DNA from 2 places in the Mesorhizobium sp. CO1-1-8 genome. Region 1 is predicted to be linked to the other one. Evidence: riboswitches for the same ligand, from Rfam matches in the RefSeq annotation. Region 1 holds a riboswitch; the other holds the start of a gene.
The links. A riboswitch is a leader RNA that binds a small molecule or an ion and turns the genes downstream of it on or off. The one in region 1 is predicted to bind thiamine pyrophosphate.

Region 1 (7,690 bases):
CAGGCGTGCCCGTTCGCCGCCGGAAAGCTCGCGCACCGGCGTGCGCGCCTGCTCCGGCTTGAACAGGAAATCCTTCATGTAGGAGACGACATGGCGCTGTTCGCCATTGATGACGAGGTTCTCGCCGCGCCCATCGGTGAGATACTGCGCCAGCGTCTCCTGCGGGTCGACCGCCTCGCGCTTCTGGTCCAGCGTGGCGATCTCCAGATTGGTGCCGAGCCGTATCGAGCCGGCGTCGGGCTTCATCTCGCCGGTCAGCATCTTCAACAGCGTCGTCTTGCCGACGCCGTTCGGTCCGACCAGGCCAACGCGGTCGCCGCGCTGGATGCGGGTCGAGAACCCCTTGACCACGGTGAGGTCGCCAAAACTCTTCTCGATGTTCTTGGCCTCGATCACCAGCTTGCCGGATTCGGCGGCGTCGCTGGCCACCATGGTGGCCGATCCTTCGGCGCCACGATGGCCACGGAAACGCTGGCGCATGGTTTGCAATTCGCCGAGACGGCGCATGTTGCGCTTGCGCCGCGCCGTCACACCGTAGCGCAGCCAGTGCTCCTCACGCACGATCTGGCGGCCGAGCTTGTGCTGTTCGCGCTCTTCTTCCTCCAGCACGAGGTCGCGCCATTCCTCGAAATGGCCAAAGCCCTTGTCCAGCCTGCGGGTCTGGCCGCGATCGAGCCAGACGGTGGCGCGCGACACACGCTCGAGAAAGCGGCGGTCGTGCGAGATGACGATCAGTGCCGTGGAGGTGCGGATGAGCTCTTCTTCCAGCCATTCGATCACCGAGAGGTCGAGATGGTTGGTCGGCTCATCAAGCAGCAGGATGTCGGGCTCAGGCGCCATGACGCGGGCAAGGGCGGCGCGCCTCGCCTCGCCGCCCGACAGGTCGTTCGGACGTTCCTCACCCGACAATCCGAGATGCTCCATCAGATAGCTGGCGCGGTAGGGATCGTCGGCGGGGCCAAGCCCGGCCTCGACATAGGCGCGGACAGTGGCAAAACCCTCCATGTCGGGCATCTGCGGCAGATAGCGGACGGTTGCCGAAGGCTGGCGGAACACCTCGCCATCCTGCGGCTCGATCAGGCCGGCGGCGATCTTCAGCAGCGTCGACTTGCCGGATCCGTTGCGGCCGACCAGCGCGATCTTGTCGCCGACTGAGGCCGTCAAGGCGGCACCATCGAGCAGCGGCGTGCCGCCGAAGGTCAGTTTTATCCCGTCGAGGTTGAGAAGGGGCGGGGCCATGTCAGCTTTCAGGTAAGGGATAGGGATGAGCGAGCAGCATCGCGCTGCCATGGTCCAACGCGATTTCGAGGTGGCCCTTGACCTCGTTGGAAATAGTCAGCGACGAACCGAAGGCCACCCTGACGTAAGCGAGCGGCCATTTGGCGCCGGCGACGGTCAGGCCGTCGAGCTCGGAAAAGCCGAGCACCGAAAACAGCGTGCCGTCGGCATAGTCGAAGCCGGCCGTTCCGCGCAGCAGAGGGATACCTTCCTGAGCGCCGCTGGTCAAAAGCACATCGGTCCCTGCTTCGGCCAGGCGCAAGGCAAGCGCCAGATGCAGAAAAGCGTGGTCGGCGCGCCTGCCGCCAAAGGCGCCGGCGAGCACCAGGCTGGTCGCGCCGCGTTCCAGTGCTGCGGCGATGGCAAGTTCGCCATCGGTCTGGTCCTTTTCCGTCGGGAAGGTCCGGCGCGGCACGGAAGCGAGATCGTCCGGCAGGTTCGCCGGCACGGAATCGAAATCGCCCACCCACAGTTCCGGCACGAGACCCAGCAACCGCGCATGACCGATGCCGGCGTCGGCGGCGATGACGCGGGAGCCTTCGACCTGACGGTCGAGCCGTGGCGTGCGGATGAGATCGCCGCCAAGCAGGATGGTGAATGTGCTCATATCGTGTGGCCCTTACCAGCCCGGCACGGGAAACGGAAGGCGGCAAACTCCCACTTGCATGGGGGATCGGCCCGGCCTATGTGTCGAAACGCTCTAACGGGGTGCCGGACGCGATCTTCGCGGACCGGCTGAGAGGCAGTCTCGCCAACCCGCTGAACCTGATCCGGTTTGTACCGGCGGAGGGATTAGACGTTTCGGACAGTCCGACGCCTCAATTCCTTTCAATTCGAACGAAGGAGGCGCCGATGCGCACGCTTTTATACGCTCTTGTTTCAGCAACCGTCGTGGCCTTGTCCGGGCCGGCCTTGGCCAAGGACAAGCTCACCGTCTACACCTATGAGAGTTTCACCGCCGACTGGGGTCCGGGTCCCGTGGTGAAGAAGGAGTTCGAGGCTGAATGCGGCTGCGACGTCGAGTTCGTCTCGGTCGCCGATGGCGTCGCGCTGCTCAACCGCGTCAGATTGGAAGGCGCATCGACCAAGGCCGATATCGTGCTTGGCCTCGACACCAATCTCACCGCCGATGCCAAGGCGTCAGGCCTGTTCGCGCCGCATGGCGCGGTGGCCGACGTCAATGTGCCGGGCGGCTGGAGCGACGATACGTTTGTCCCCTTCGACTACGGCTATTTCGCTGTCATCTACGACACGCAGAAGCTGAAGAACCCGCCGAAGAGCCTGAAGGAGCTGGTCGAAGGCAGTGCCGACGACAAGATCGTCATCCAGGATCCGCGCACCTCGACGCCGGGCCTCGGCCTGCTTCTGTGGGTCAAGTCGGTCTATGGCGACAAGGCGCCGGAGGCCTGGGCCAAGCTCAAGGCGAAGGTGCTGACCGTGACGCCGGGCTGGAGCGAGGCCTATGGGCTGTTCACCAAGGGCGAGGCGCCGATGGTGCTGTCCTACACGACGTCGCCGGCCTACCACATGGTCGCCGAGAACACCGAACGCTACCAGGCGGCCTCCTTCGAGGAGGGCGAGTATCTGCAGATCGAGGTGGCGGGCATCACCACGACGGGGGCAAAAAATCCGCTGGCGGCAAAGTTCATGGCCTTCATGACCGGGCCGAAGTTCCAGGATGCCATCCCCGAGACCAACTGGATGTTCCCGGCAGGCAGGACCGACAAGCCGCTCAATCCGGCCTTCGACAAACTGGTCAAGCCAACGAAGACCTTGCTGTTCAGCCCGCAAGAGGTCGCCGCCAACCGCAAGGCCTGGGTAGATGAATGGCTGGCGGTGATGAGCAAGTGAGCGCGCTCTTCACCCTCCCCCTAGTGGGGAGGGTCGATCCGCGTAGCGGAGCGGGGTGCCGACGCTGAGCCCAGAATCACCCCCGTCCCGGATCGCGGACAGCGCGTCGCGGCATCCGCGCTCCGGTCCTCCCCACAAGGGGGAGGGTGGAAAGCGCGCGCCCACTGACCCCCGCGCCAGTGCCGGCATTGTCGCGCTCGCTGCAATCGCGCTGCTGATCGGCGGCGCGTTTGCTGGCCTGCTTTTCGAGGGCGCCCATGATTTGTCGGGCGCCTGGGCAGCCTTCGACCCCTATCTGCTTCGCGTCATTCGCTTCACGCTCTGGCAGGCGGCGCTGTCGACGCTGCTTTCCGTCGGGCCGGCGTTGTTCGTGGCGCGCGCGCTGTCGCGGCATCCACGCTTCTTCGGCCGCGCCTTCATCCTGCAGCTCTTCGCGGTACCGTTGGCACTGCCGGCCATCGTCGCGGCCCTCGGCCTCCTGACGCTTTATGGCCGTGCCGGCTATTTCGCCGGCGTGCTCGCCGTGATCGGCGGTGGAAGCTGGCCGGGCATCTATGGCCTGTCCGGCATCCTCGTCGCCCATGTCTTCTTCAACCTGCCGCTGGCGACGCGGCTGTTCCTCGAGGCGCTGCAGACCATACCGACCGACCAATGGCGGCTGGCGAGCCAGCTCGGCATGGCGGCGCGGCCGGCGTTCCGGCTGATCGAATGGCCAACGCTGCGCGCTGCCCTGCCGGGGGTCGCCGGGCTTGTCTTCATGCTCTGCATCACATCCTTCACCATCGTGCTGATACTGGGCGGCGGGCCAGCCGCGACGACGCTGGAGGTCGGCATCTACCAGGCGCTTCGCTTCGATTTCGATCCCGCGCGCGCGGTCACACTGACGCTGCTGCAGATTGCCTTGACCTTTATCGTGGTGCTGGCACTGACGCGCCTGGGCGCCAACGTGGTCGGCGACACCAATTTGCCGGTCGCGCAACGTCGCTATCTCTCGGTCAATCGGAGCGAGACCTGGTTGAACGCGCTCCTCATCGTCCTGGCACTGCTGTTCGTTGTCGGACCGATGGCCGCCACTGTGATGGCCGGGCTCGGCGCCGATCTCGGCCGGCTGGCCGGTGAGGCCACTGTCCGGCAGGCGACGCTGACCAGCGTAGTGCTCGGCTTCCTGTCGGCGCTGCTCTCGGTGATGCTGTCGCTGGCGTTGACGATGGCGCGGCGGGCACTGGCGCTGAACCGCCGTGCCGGCGCAAAGACACTGCTCGAACACGCTGCCGATACAGGCGCAGGCTTTGTCTTGGTCGTGCCGCCGATCGTCGTCGGCGCCGGCTGGTTCCTGTTGTTGCGCCATGTCGGCGATGTCTTCGCCATTGCTCCGGTCATGGTCGTCACCGTCAACGCGGTGATGGCGATGCCGTTTGCCTTGCGCGCCGTCCGTCCCGCCTATGATGCGGCCAGCGAGCGTCACGAACGGCTCTGTGCACAACTCGGCATTGCGGGCTGGAACCGGCTGATGCTGGTCGACTGGCCGTCGCTGCGGCGACCGCTCGCCACGGCCTTCGCTTTCGCCATGGCGCTGTCGCTCGGCGATCTCGGCGTCATTGCCTTGTTCGGCAGTGATTCCGTGCAGACATTGCCCTACCTTCTTCTGGCGCGGATGGGCAGCTACCGCACCGAGGATGCCGCCGGCCTGGCACTGCTGCTCGGCCTCGTCTGTCTCGCCTTGATCGTGGCGGCGCACTGGCTGGGAAGGGAGAAGGCCCGCGATGCGTGAGAGGGCGGCCAACAGGCTCGAAAAGGGCGCGCCGGTGCGGCTGGACAAGGTGTCGTTCAGTTATGGTGGTCATGGCAGCTATGGCGAGGCGCCGCTTGTCTTCGACGTCGAGTTTGCCACGGCGAAGATCACCGCCATCATGGGGCCGAGCGGCTCGGGCAAGTCGACGCTGCTCAATCTGGTCGCCGGCTTCGAGACCCCACAGTCGGGCCGCGTGCTGATCGGCGATGTCGATGTCAGCGCCGAGCCGGCCTCGGCGCGGCCGGTGTCGATGGTGTTCCAGGAGAACAATCTCTTCGCGCACCTTTCCGTCGAGCAGAATGTCGGGCTCGGCCGCTCTCCATCCCTGCGGCTGATCCAGGGGGACCACGCCGCTATCGCCGAGGCGCTTGTGCGCACCGGCCTTGCGGGCAAGGAAAAGCGTCTGCCGCGCGAACTCTCCGGCGGGGAACGCCAGCGCGTCGCCCTGGCCCGCGTGCTGGTGCGCGACCGGCCGGTGTTGCTGCTCGACGAACCCTTCGCCTCGCTCGGTCCCGCGTTGCGCGACGACATGCTTGACCTGGTCGCCGCCGTTCATGCCGAGCGGGGCATGACGGTTCTGTTCGTCACCCATCAGCCGGAAGACGCCCGCCGTATCGGCGAGCATATCGTATTTCTCGACAATGGGTTGGTCGCCGCGACCGGCAAGGCGGATGATTTCTTTACCGGGGCTGGTCCGGAGGCGTTCCGGCGCTATATCGGCGCGGCTGCCGGATATTCCACATCACGCGATGTTGCCCGGAAGCGGACATAATTTACGGTCAAACCGGTCCCAGGCGATGTGGCGTTTGCTTGCCATGACCGGGGGAGTGTGGCTAGGTCCGCCCTATCGGTCGGGCACAGGCCGTGATTTGCAGCAGTTTGAGATATGGCACGTGAACATTCCGAAGATCGCCCCCGATTTTCATTGTCATGTGCCGGGACCGGAAAGGAAGCCGTTCTGGCGATCGGCGCTAACACATTGGGAATGAAACCGCTGGCGCGCTTTCTCGCGCTGGCCGGTTTTGCCGTGGCGCTGGCGAGCTGCCAGATGTTCACGCCGCCGGAAGTCCAGGAGTCCGGCTTCCAGCCTTCCGACAAGCCGATCACGGTGGACAATGTCGGCGCCAACAACAAGCTCGCCGAATTGGCCAAGGCGCAGCATCCGCGCATCCTGGCGACCTATGGCGGTGAATATTCCGACCCCAAGCTCGAGCGCATGGTCGCCAAGGTGGTCGGTAGTTTGACGGTGGTGTCCGCCAACCCGACGCAGACCTATCGCATCACCATATTGAATTCGCCCAACGTCAACGCCTTCGCGCTGCCGGGCGGCTATCTCTACATTACGCGCGGCCTGCTGGCGCTGGCCAATGATTCGGCCGAGCTTGCCGCCGTCATCGCGCATGAGATGGGCCACGTCACCGCCAATCACGGCTTGCAGCGCCAGCAGCTCGAGGCAGAGGAAGGCCTCGCGACCAAGGTCGTTTCCGACGTGCTCGGCGACAGCCCGACCGCCAAGGCGGCGTTGATCCGCGGCAAGCTGAGGCTGGCGCAATTCTCGCGCAACCAGGAGCTGGAAGCCGACGCCATCGGGATCAAGTCGATCGGCGAGGCCGGCTACGATCCTTTCGCCGCAGGCCGCTTCCTTCAGTCGATGTCGGCCTATACCGATTTCCGCTCGATCAGCGGCGCCACCGATGCCAGCCTCGACTTCCTGGCCACGCACCCCAACACGCCGCAGCGCATCGATCTGGCGCAGCGCCATGCTCGCCAGTTCGGCGCGCCGGGCGTCGGCACGCGCGACCGCGATTCCTTCCTCGCCGGCATAGACGGCCTGCTCTATGGCGACACGCCCGAGGAAGGCTATGTGCGCGGCGAAACCTTCCTGCATCCGGGTCTTGGCGTGTCGTTCACGGTGCCGGACGGCTTCATCATCGACAATTCGGCGGCAGCGGTGACGGCCACCGGCCCCGGCGACATAGCGATCCGTTTCGATGGCGTTTCCATCGACAAGAACCGGGCGCTGACCGACTATATCCGCAGCGGCTGGGTGGCTGGTCTCGTCGACAGCAGCGTCAAGCAGGAAACCATCAACGGCAATGAGGCGGCGACCGCGCATGCCGGCGCCGAAGGCTGGCAGTTCGACATTGCGGTGATCCGGGCCGGCGGCCAGGTCTACCGGCTGCTGACCGCTGCTCCTTCAGCCAGCACCTCGCTGGACACGGTGGCGCGTTCGGTCAGCGGCTCGTTCCGTATCCTGAGCGCAGCCGAAAAGGCGGCTTTGAAGCCGCTGCATATCCGCGTCGTCACTGTCCAGCCAGGGCAGACGATGGGTTCGCTTTCGGCCCAGATGGTCGGCGTCGACCGCAAGCTCGACCTGTTCCGCGTCCTCAATGCCCTGTCGCCTGGTGCCGCGGTTTCGGCCGGCGACAAGGTCAAGATCGTCACGGACAAGTAGGCGCCTCTGGACGCCCGCCGCCGTTCAGGCGGCAGTCGCCATGAACTCCGGATTCTGCTTCACCAAGGCGACCTTCAGCTTTTCCATGGCGCGGGCCTCGATCTGGCGGACGCGTTCCTTGGAGATGCCGAGGGTTTCGCCGAGCGCTTCCAGTGTCGCGCCTTCGTCGTTCAGGCGGCGCTCCTCGATGATCCTCAGCTCACGTGCATTGAGCGCGCGAAGCGCTTCCCTCAGCCAGAGCGAGCGGCGCGCGACATCGATCTTGTCGCCGACGATCTCGTCGGGCAACGGATCGTCCGAGACCAGGAAATCCA
Region 2 (7,690 bases), on a different contig from region 1:
CCACATCAGGCGGATCGTTCTGCGCGGCCGGACATCCCATCCGGCCGACAAGGGCAGAGGCGGCCACCCTTTCCGACGCGTCGGTGGCGGCGATCCTGGCTCACAACGAAAAGGGCCAGAAGCTTTGCGGCTGGAGGCCATGATGAACGATCTTTTCGACCTGCTCGGCATCAAGGGACCGGTCGTGGCGGCGGGTCTCGCCGGCGGCGTTCTGCGCGCGCTGTCGCGGCATCGCTACAAGCTGCGCGAAATGGTGGCCTCGCCGATCTGCGGCGCGCTTGCGGCAGCTTATCTGACGCTGCCGGCGGTCTCCTACGCCAGGATCGCCGGCCTGCCGATGCCCGATCCCGCCGACGACACCACCACGCTGGCCGCGGCCTTCCTGATCGGCGTCTGCGCGATGTGGATCTCGGACGTCCTGTTCGAGTTCGTGGTGCGGAGAGTCAGCCGCGCGCGGGACGAGTAGCTGTTGGGGTTGTCTGCTGGCGGATTGCCGAGGCCCGCAACAGAGCCGCCCCGAGGCCACGCTGAAACGCCACCTGGCACGGCGTGGCTCTTATTTCCACGACCGACCGCTGCCCGTTTCGGCTCACGCCGGGGCGGGCATTTCTGCATTTTCCGACCGGCCATTGCTGAACGGGATTCGAACTGACTGGTCTTTCGAGATCGCTCGCCGCCGCAAGCCGCTGTTGCAGTTGCATCGTCCGTTGGAACCGCCGAGGCAGGTTGTGGGCGCGGAGGTTCGGGCGGCTGGGGAGGCAATTCGGGCAGCCTGATCAATGTTTCGCCGTCCATCGACCTTGGCAAGATCACCGCGCTGAACGACGTGCTCAGCGGCAACAACATCCTGAGCGGCAATGTCGTCTCAGGCATTCTGAACGGCAACAAGACCAATATCGTCGGTGGCGTTCTGAGCGGGCTCGGCGCCAACCTGCTGGGCGGCAACGGCTACAGGCTGGGCAAGCGCCACTAGTCTGGCGCTGCATTCCAACCATCGAAGACAACCCAAAAAAGCCCGTTCCGGTTCGCGGGCGGGCTATTTTCGCGTGTCGGGCCGATCAAGCGAGGATGTTGACCGCGCGTGCCGCGACCAGTGCGATGGTCAGCAGCGAGATCATGGCCTCGGCCATCATCAGCAGCTTGGCGCGCTGGGAAAGTGGCAAGGTATCGGTGGGCGAAAATGCCGTCGCATTGGTGAAGGCGAGGAAGAAATAGTCGACGAAACCGGGCAGCCAGTCTCGAAGCTCACGGTCGTTCAACGTCATCTGCGCGAACAGGAAGTCGGCCTGTGCGAGCTTGACAAGGCCGCAGGTCGGCGGGCCGCCGCGATCGGTGCTCCAGAACCACAAGGCAAAGACGATGACGTTGGTGACCCAGATGTTGAGTGCGTCGATCAGCAGCGTCGTACCGCTGTTGCCGGCATGGCCCTCCAGCAAGGCATGCACCAGCAGGACCAGCGAGCCGCAATTCATGATGCTGATGATGGCGGTCATGGTCAGCGCTGTTCTGCGGATCATGACTCGAAACTGGCCGATCGCATGCCACTCGTGGTCCTCGACCGCCTTCCGGGTGGCGGCCTGTGTCCAGGCGGTGGCCACCGACAGGGGCAGCAGCAGGGCGGCCTCCAGCGCGGGCGCCAGCCAGCGCGGCCCGAATGAGAGATTGTTGATGACCAGAAGCTGCAGGCAGATGATGATGAGAACGGCCGCACGGGCCATCCAGAAATCGAGCGCGCGGTAGTGAATGACGGCATGGTGGTGGCGCATTTTTCAAATCCTGGATGCTTTCTTGGGGACAGGAACCGATCAGGTAGGCGATGCCTGCCGCGATCACGCCCATTCGCTATGCCCGGCATGTTCAGGGTGCTGCGGGATAGCGTGTTCCATTGTTGTCTTGCTGGCATGTGATGCTGGGAGAGGCGGCATGGTGGCGCGAAACTCTGCCTCAATCTTGGTTTTGCCATGGTCGGCCAAGTATACATTTTCGTAAGCTTCGAGTTCTGGGCTGTTCGAAAAACCGTCCGGTGTGATTTATCCACCGCATGACGCGAATCGACGAACCCATGAATGGTTGGCTGCCGGTCGGCAGTTCTGTTCCAGGCGACTGGCGGCAGTCGTCGATCTGGCCGGGGCTGACGCGCTATCCAGAAGCCGGCCTGGCGCTTTTATGCCTGACGCAGATCCTGTGCTGGACCGTGGTGCCGGCGCTCGTCGATGCCGCCCCGCCCGGCGATGTCGTAGAGAGCTTCATGTGGGGCCGCGAATGGGTGCTTTTGACCTACAAGCATCCGCAGCTTCCCGGCTGGCTGCTCGAGATCAGCCATCTTCTGACCGGATCGTTCCGCTGGCCGCAATATCTGCTCGCCCAACTTGTCGTCTCGGCGACCTTCGTCTTCGTCTACCTGCTGGGCCGCGACATGCTCGGGAGAACCCGCGCGCTGGCCGCGGTGCTTTTGATGCCGTCATTGTATTTCTTCGGCTGGCCGACACCGCAGTTCAATCATGACTACGCGCAGATGCCCTTCTGGGCCGCTATCTGCTGGCTGTTGTGGCGTGCAGGCCGTGGCGGTGGGCCGGGCTGGTGGCTGGCGCTCGGACTGGTGTCGGGCGTCGGGCTCTATGCCAAGTTTTCCACCGGGCTGCTGTTGCTCTTCGGGGCGGTCTGGCTGTTGTCGGACACACGGGCACGCAATCGGCTCGCCACGCCCTGGCCCTGGCTTGGGCTCGCGGTTTTCCTCGCCGCCGCCGCGCCGCTGGCCGTCCAACTCTACCGCATCGATTTCCTGCCGCTGACCTATGTCGCCGGCCGCGATGAATGGGTGTTGGTCCACCGCGCCCGCCTCTATTATATCGGCGTCCAGATAGCGGGGCTCTGCGGCTTATTGCTGGTGCTGGCGATATCGGGGCTGTTGCGGCGTTCGCCCGCGCCGGAGCAGCCCGTCGAGCGCGGCACGCTGGTCTATCTCGTGTGGATGGGGCTTGGTCCGGCGGTGCTTGTCATGGTGGCCTCGCTGTTCACCGGCGCCGGCGAGGCCTGGGGCGCGCCGATGTACAATCTTGTAGGCATTGTGGCGATCGCCTTGCTGGGTCATCGGCTCGGCGCCATCGAGATGCGACGGCTGGCGATCTGCGCGTTCGTCTGCATTGTCGGCATGTCCAGCGCCTATGCGGGCATCCGCTGGACGAGCTGCAATTTGCGCGGGCGCATGGATGCCGTCTGCTGGCCGGCGCGGCAGATCTCGGACGAAGCCGAGGCCGTCTGGCACGCGGCAGTGCCCGGTCGGCTCGATATCGTCGGCGGCGATACCCGCATCGCGTTGCTGGCGGGCCTCAACGCCTATGACAAGCCGTCGATCTTCACGGACCTCGACATGCGGCTCGCCCCCTGGATCACCAGCCAGCGGCTGCGCGATCACGGCATGCTCCTGGTCTGGCCCGGGAGTGGCGTGCCGCCTCGGCTGCTGGCGTGGCTGCGCAATATCCCGGTCAAGACCGTTCTTTTCGACTGGTCGCTCAGGGCACCACCGGTGGCCATCAGCTTTGCCGCCATTCCGCCCGGCGTGAAGCAGCCGGGTTTGATCGACAGCCTCGCCCAACCGAGCAATTGAAGTAGATCCACCGCGTCCGCTGGACGAAGCAGGTGATAATGCCCATTTATGGCGAGACCACTTGCTTTTGAGGAGACGTGACATGGCGACTTCGACCGAACGTGCAGTCCTTGCCGGCGGCTGTTTCTGGGGCATGCAGGATTTGATACGGCGCTATCCCGGCGTCATCTCCACCCGTGTCGGCTACAGCGGCGGCGACGTGCCCAACGCCACCTACCGCCACCACGGCAGCCACGCTGAAGCCATCGAGATCAATTTCGATCCGGCCGTCATAAGCTATCGCACGCTGCTGGAACGCTTTTTCCAGATCCACGATCCGACGACCCGCAACCGCCAGGGCAACGATGTCGGGATGAGCTATCGCTCGGCGATCTATTACACCAGCGACGAACAGAAGCGCGTCGCCGAGGACACCATCGCCGATGTCGATGCCTCGGGCCTGTGGCCGGGCAAGGCCGTCACCGAAGTCGCACCCGTTGGCCCTTTCTGGGAAGCCGAGCCCGAGCATCAGGACTATCTGGAGAAATATCCCAACGGATACACCTGCCACTTCATCAGGCCGGGCTGGAAGCTGCCGGTCCGCGAAAAGGCGGTTTCGTAGAGTTCAAGCTTGTGCCAAAAACCCGATCCTTGCTTGGTGGTAGAAGAAAGCCGCGGAGGTTGTGCTCCGCGGCTTTGGTTCGATTGCGTGCAACAGATTACTTGCCGCAATGGTTGTCGTTGACTGTCGGCGAGGTGGTGCCTGGGGAGGTGCCGTTGGCATCTGCCTGCGCCCCTTGCGGACTTGCCGGGCAATTCTGATCCGCGTTTGAATTCATGTTCCCAACCGTGCCGGTCGTGCTGTTGGTCGTGCCCGGGTCGACAGTGTCGGGGTCGACCGGGCTCGGCGAAGCAGGGGTTTTTGGGTCGACCGTCACCGACTGACCGCTGCCACCGCCATTCGCGCTGTTATCGCCAGCACTTTGCGCCATGGCTGATGTGGCCAGGCCAATGGTGAGAGCCGAAGCTGCGAGGATTTTCATGAACATGGTTTGTCTCCATTTCTGTGAACTCGTCGCTCATTCTTACGAAGGTGATCGCATCGCGACTATCGGGACAACCGGTCGCGGCAGTGAAGGTTCCCGACAAAATTCCGCTCAGGCGCACCCCGACTGGCGCAATCCTTTTGGCGCAGTGTGCTAAAAAAACGGCTTTCCCTTCAACTCGAATGATGCTTTAAGGCGCACATCCACAGGGGTGCTCCGTACGGTCGGGGCTGAGACGGGGGCGGCAAGCCCACAGACCCTAGAAGCTGATCTGGGTAATACCAGCGGAGCGAGGCGGGCGATGTTTTCAGGCGCACAGATTTCCCTATACCCCATGACCGACGATTTCGTCGGCGTCATCCTTGGCGCGCTCGGTGCGCTCGATCCCTGGCGCGACAAGCTCAGGATCGAGACCGACGACACCTCGACCCTGCTGGTCGGGCCGCCCGAAGTGCTGTTTCCTGCCATGCGCGACCTCTTCGTGGCGGCGGCACGCAGCGGCAAGCATTGCGTGTTGTCGACTACCATCTCGCGCGGCTGCCCTGGCGAGCCGGACGATCCGATCTGCCGCTCCGATGCACTTGGCGGGCCCGTCGGGCCACTCGGCCCGCGCAAGGATGCGGCCATCGCGGCGGTGCGCAATGCTGCTGTCACCGGCCAGCCGGCGGCAGCACAGTTCTCGCTCTATGTGATGGGCACCGACGACCACATGGAAGAGATCTACGGCTGCATAGATTTTCTCAAGCAGTCCGGCGTCTATGAGCGTTCGAAGCATTTCTGCACGAAACTGCGCGGTGATGCCGGTGCGATCTTTTCGGCGCTGGACGAGGCTTTCTGCCGCTTCGGACCAGGCGCCGGCCACGTAACCCTCGACGTCACGGTCTCGGCCAACAGCCCGTCGGCTGTCTGAAGCCGCGCCGCTCTCGCGGCCGTCAAAGGTTATCTCCCGTGGTCTCATCATCAGTCGCTTCGCGCCCGATCGCGAGCTTTCTTATCAAGGCAATGCCGGCCACTATCTCGGTCGGTTTGCTCCTGCTGGCATGGCAGCTTTATGCCACCTATTCCGGCATCAGGCCGACGATACTGCCTGCGCCGTTACGCGTCTTCGAACAAGCGATGCTCAATCGCGAGGCGCTGGCCGACAACGCCATTCCGACCATCGGCGCCACGCTGCTTGGCTTTGCCTGTTCGCTCAGCGCCGCCTTCGTGCTGTCGATGCTGGTCGACTTCTACCAGCCGCTGCGGCGTGCGCTATTTCCCGTCTTCATCGTCAGCCAGACCTTGCCGCTGGTGGCGATCGCGCCGCTGGTGGTGCTGTGGTTCGGCTTCGGGCTGGCGCCCAAGATCATGCTGGTGGCGCTGGTTACCTTCTTTCCGATGCTGGTTGCATTGGTCGAGGGCTATGAGTCGACCGAGGTCGAGATCGGGCAAATGCTGCGCGCCATGGGGGCAGGGCGCTGGCGTATCTTCCTGCTGGCGCGGCTGCCTTCGGCGCTGCCTTATTTCTTCGCCGGCCTGAGGATCTCCATCACCTATGCGGTGGTTGGCGCGATCTTCGCCGAATATGCCGGTGCCGCGAAGGGACTGGGCATCTACATGCTCAACGCCAAGAACAATTTCCGCCCTGATCTGGTTCTTGCCGCTGTCGGTGTCAGCGCGACGCTGACTCTTATTCTGTTTGGGTTGACTGTACTGCTGCAGCGCCTTGCCATGCCTTGGGAGCGAGCCGGCAAGAAAACCGAGGGGAAGGGGCCGCGGCGATGAGCCGGCTCGAACTGCGGCATGTGCGCAAGGCGTTCGGTGGGCTCGACGTGCTGGCCGATATTTCGCTCAGCGTCGGCGCTGGTGAATTCGTCTCGATCCTTGGGCCCTCCGGCGCCGGCAAGTCGACGCTCTTCCAGCTTCTGACCGGCGCCGAGCATGGCGAGGGCGAGATGTTGTTCGACGGCGCGCGCCTCGATGACCACGGCAGGCACTTCGCCTTCATGCCGCAACGCGACGCGCTGATGCCGTGGCGGCGCATTCTCGACAACACGACGCTCGGGCTCGAAGTGCAAGGCATGAGGAGACAGGCGGCGCGGGCGTGCGTTGCGCCGTTGTTTGCCGAATTCGGGCTTGCCGGCTTCGAGCGGCATTTTCCCGCGCAGCTGTCCGGCGGCATGCGCCAGCGCGCGGCCTTGCTGCGCACGGTGGTCCAGCAGCGCGACATGCTTTTGCTCGACGAGCCGTTCGGTGCGCTCGACGCGCTGACCCGCACCGCCATGCAGCGCTGGCTCGAACAGATGTGGCGGCAGCACCGCTGGACGGCGCTCTTGATCACCCATGACGTGCGCGAAGCCGTGTTCCTGTCCGACCGCATCTATGTGCTGTCGGCACGTCCGGCCCGCATCGTGCGTGAAATCAAGGTGCCGTTGCCGCGCCCGCGCAGCCTTGGCGGAGAACACGCGCGGCAGGCAAGCGCGCTCGAGGCCGAGATTCTCGACATCATCCTCAACCCCCAATCCATCCAAAGGACACGGCCATGACTGACTTGACGCGCCGGCAGGCCTTGCTGCTGACCCTTGCCGCCGGCCTTCCGCTCGTTGCCGGAGCAAGTCGAACCCAAGCACAATCGGCGGCAAAAAAGGTCACCGTCGCCCTCGACTGGACGGTCAACACCAACCACATCGGACTGTTTGTGGCCTGCGACAAAGGGTTTTATCGCGAGGCCGGGCTCGCGGTCGACATCCTGCCCTATAGCGATACCGGTGCGGGCACGCTGGTCGCAAACCGCGTCGCTGATTTCGGCATCAACGGCACCATCAGCCTGTTCACCCAGAAAACCTCCGGGGCGGATCTGAAGGGCGTCTATGCGGTGGTACAGTCCGAAACCGGCCGCGTGGTGTTCAATGCGGCACGCAACGAGATCAAAAGCCCAAGGAGTCTTGACGGCTTGATCTATGGCGGCTTCGGCAGTGCCTGGGAAAACGCGCTGATATCGACCATCATCCGCCATGATGGCGGCAAGGGCAATTTCGAGACGGTGACGCTCGGCACCTCAGCCTATGAGGCGCTGGCC

Region 2: another riboswitch for thiamine pyrophosphate. It lies ahead of LB558_RS22375 (Ykof family thiamine-binding protein); the one in region 1 lies ahead of thiB (thiamine ABC transporter substrate binding subunit).

The regions. Positions count from the first base shown of each region.
Region 1 is NZ_JAIUGZ010000019.1:67,028-74,717, forward strand. Features, by position in the region: gene LB558_RS28355 (ABC-F family ATP-binding cassette domain-containing protein) at 1-1,239, opposite strand, end outside; gene LB558_RS28360 (thiamine diphosphokinase) at 1,241-1,885, opposite strand; TPP riboswitch at 1,973-2,087, shown strand; gene thiB (thiamine ABC transporter substrate binding subunit) at 2,131-3,129, shown strand; gene thiP (thiamine/thiamine pyrophosphate ABC transporter permease) at 3,317-4,900, shown strand; gene LB558_RS28375 (ATP-binding cassette domain-containing protein) at 4,893-5,693, shown strand; gene LB558_RS28380 (M48 family metalloprotease) at 5,907-7,376, shown strand; gene LB558_RS28385 (RNA polymerase factor sigma-32) at 7,401-7,690, opposite strand, start outside.
Region 2 is NZ_JAIUGZ010000012.1:39,589-47,278, reverse strand. Features, by position in the region: gene LB558_RS22410 (hypothetical protein) at 1-143, shown strand, start outside; gene LB558_RS22405 (hypothetical protein) at 143-466, shown strand; gene LB558_RS22400 (hypothetical protein) at 827-973, shown strand; gene LB558_RS22395 (hypothetical protein) at 1,059-1,766, opposite strand; gene LB558_RS22390 (glycosyltransferase family 39 protein) at 2,042-3,607, shown strand; gene msrA (peptide-methionine (S)-S-oxide reductase MsrA) at 3,690-4,208, shown strand; gene LB558_RS22380 (hypothetical protein) at 4,306-4,635, opposite strand; TPP riboswitch at 4,830-4,943, shown strand; gene LB558_RS22375 (Ykof family thiamine-binding protein) at 4,934-5,542, shown strand; gene LB558_RS22370 (ABC transporter permease) at 5,635-6,396, shown strand; gene LB558_RS22365 (ABC transporter ATP-binding protein) at 6,393-7,157, shown strand; gene LB558_RS22360 (ABC transporter substrate-binding protein) at 7,154-7,690, shown strand, end outside.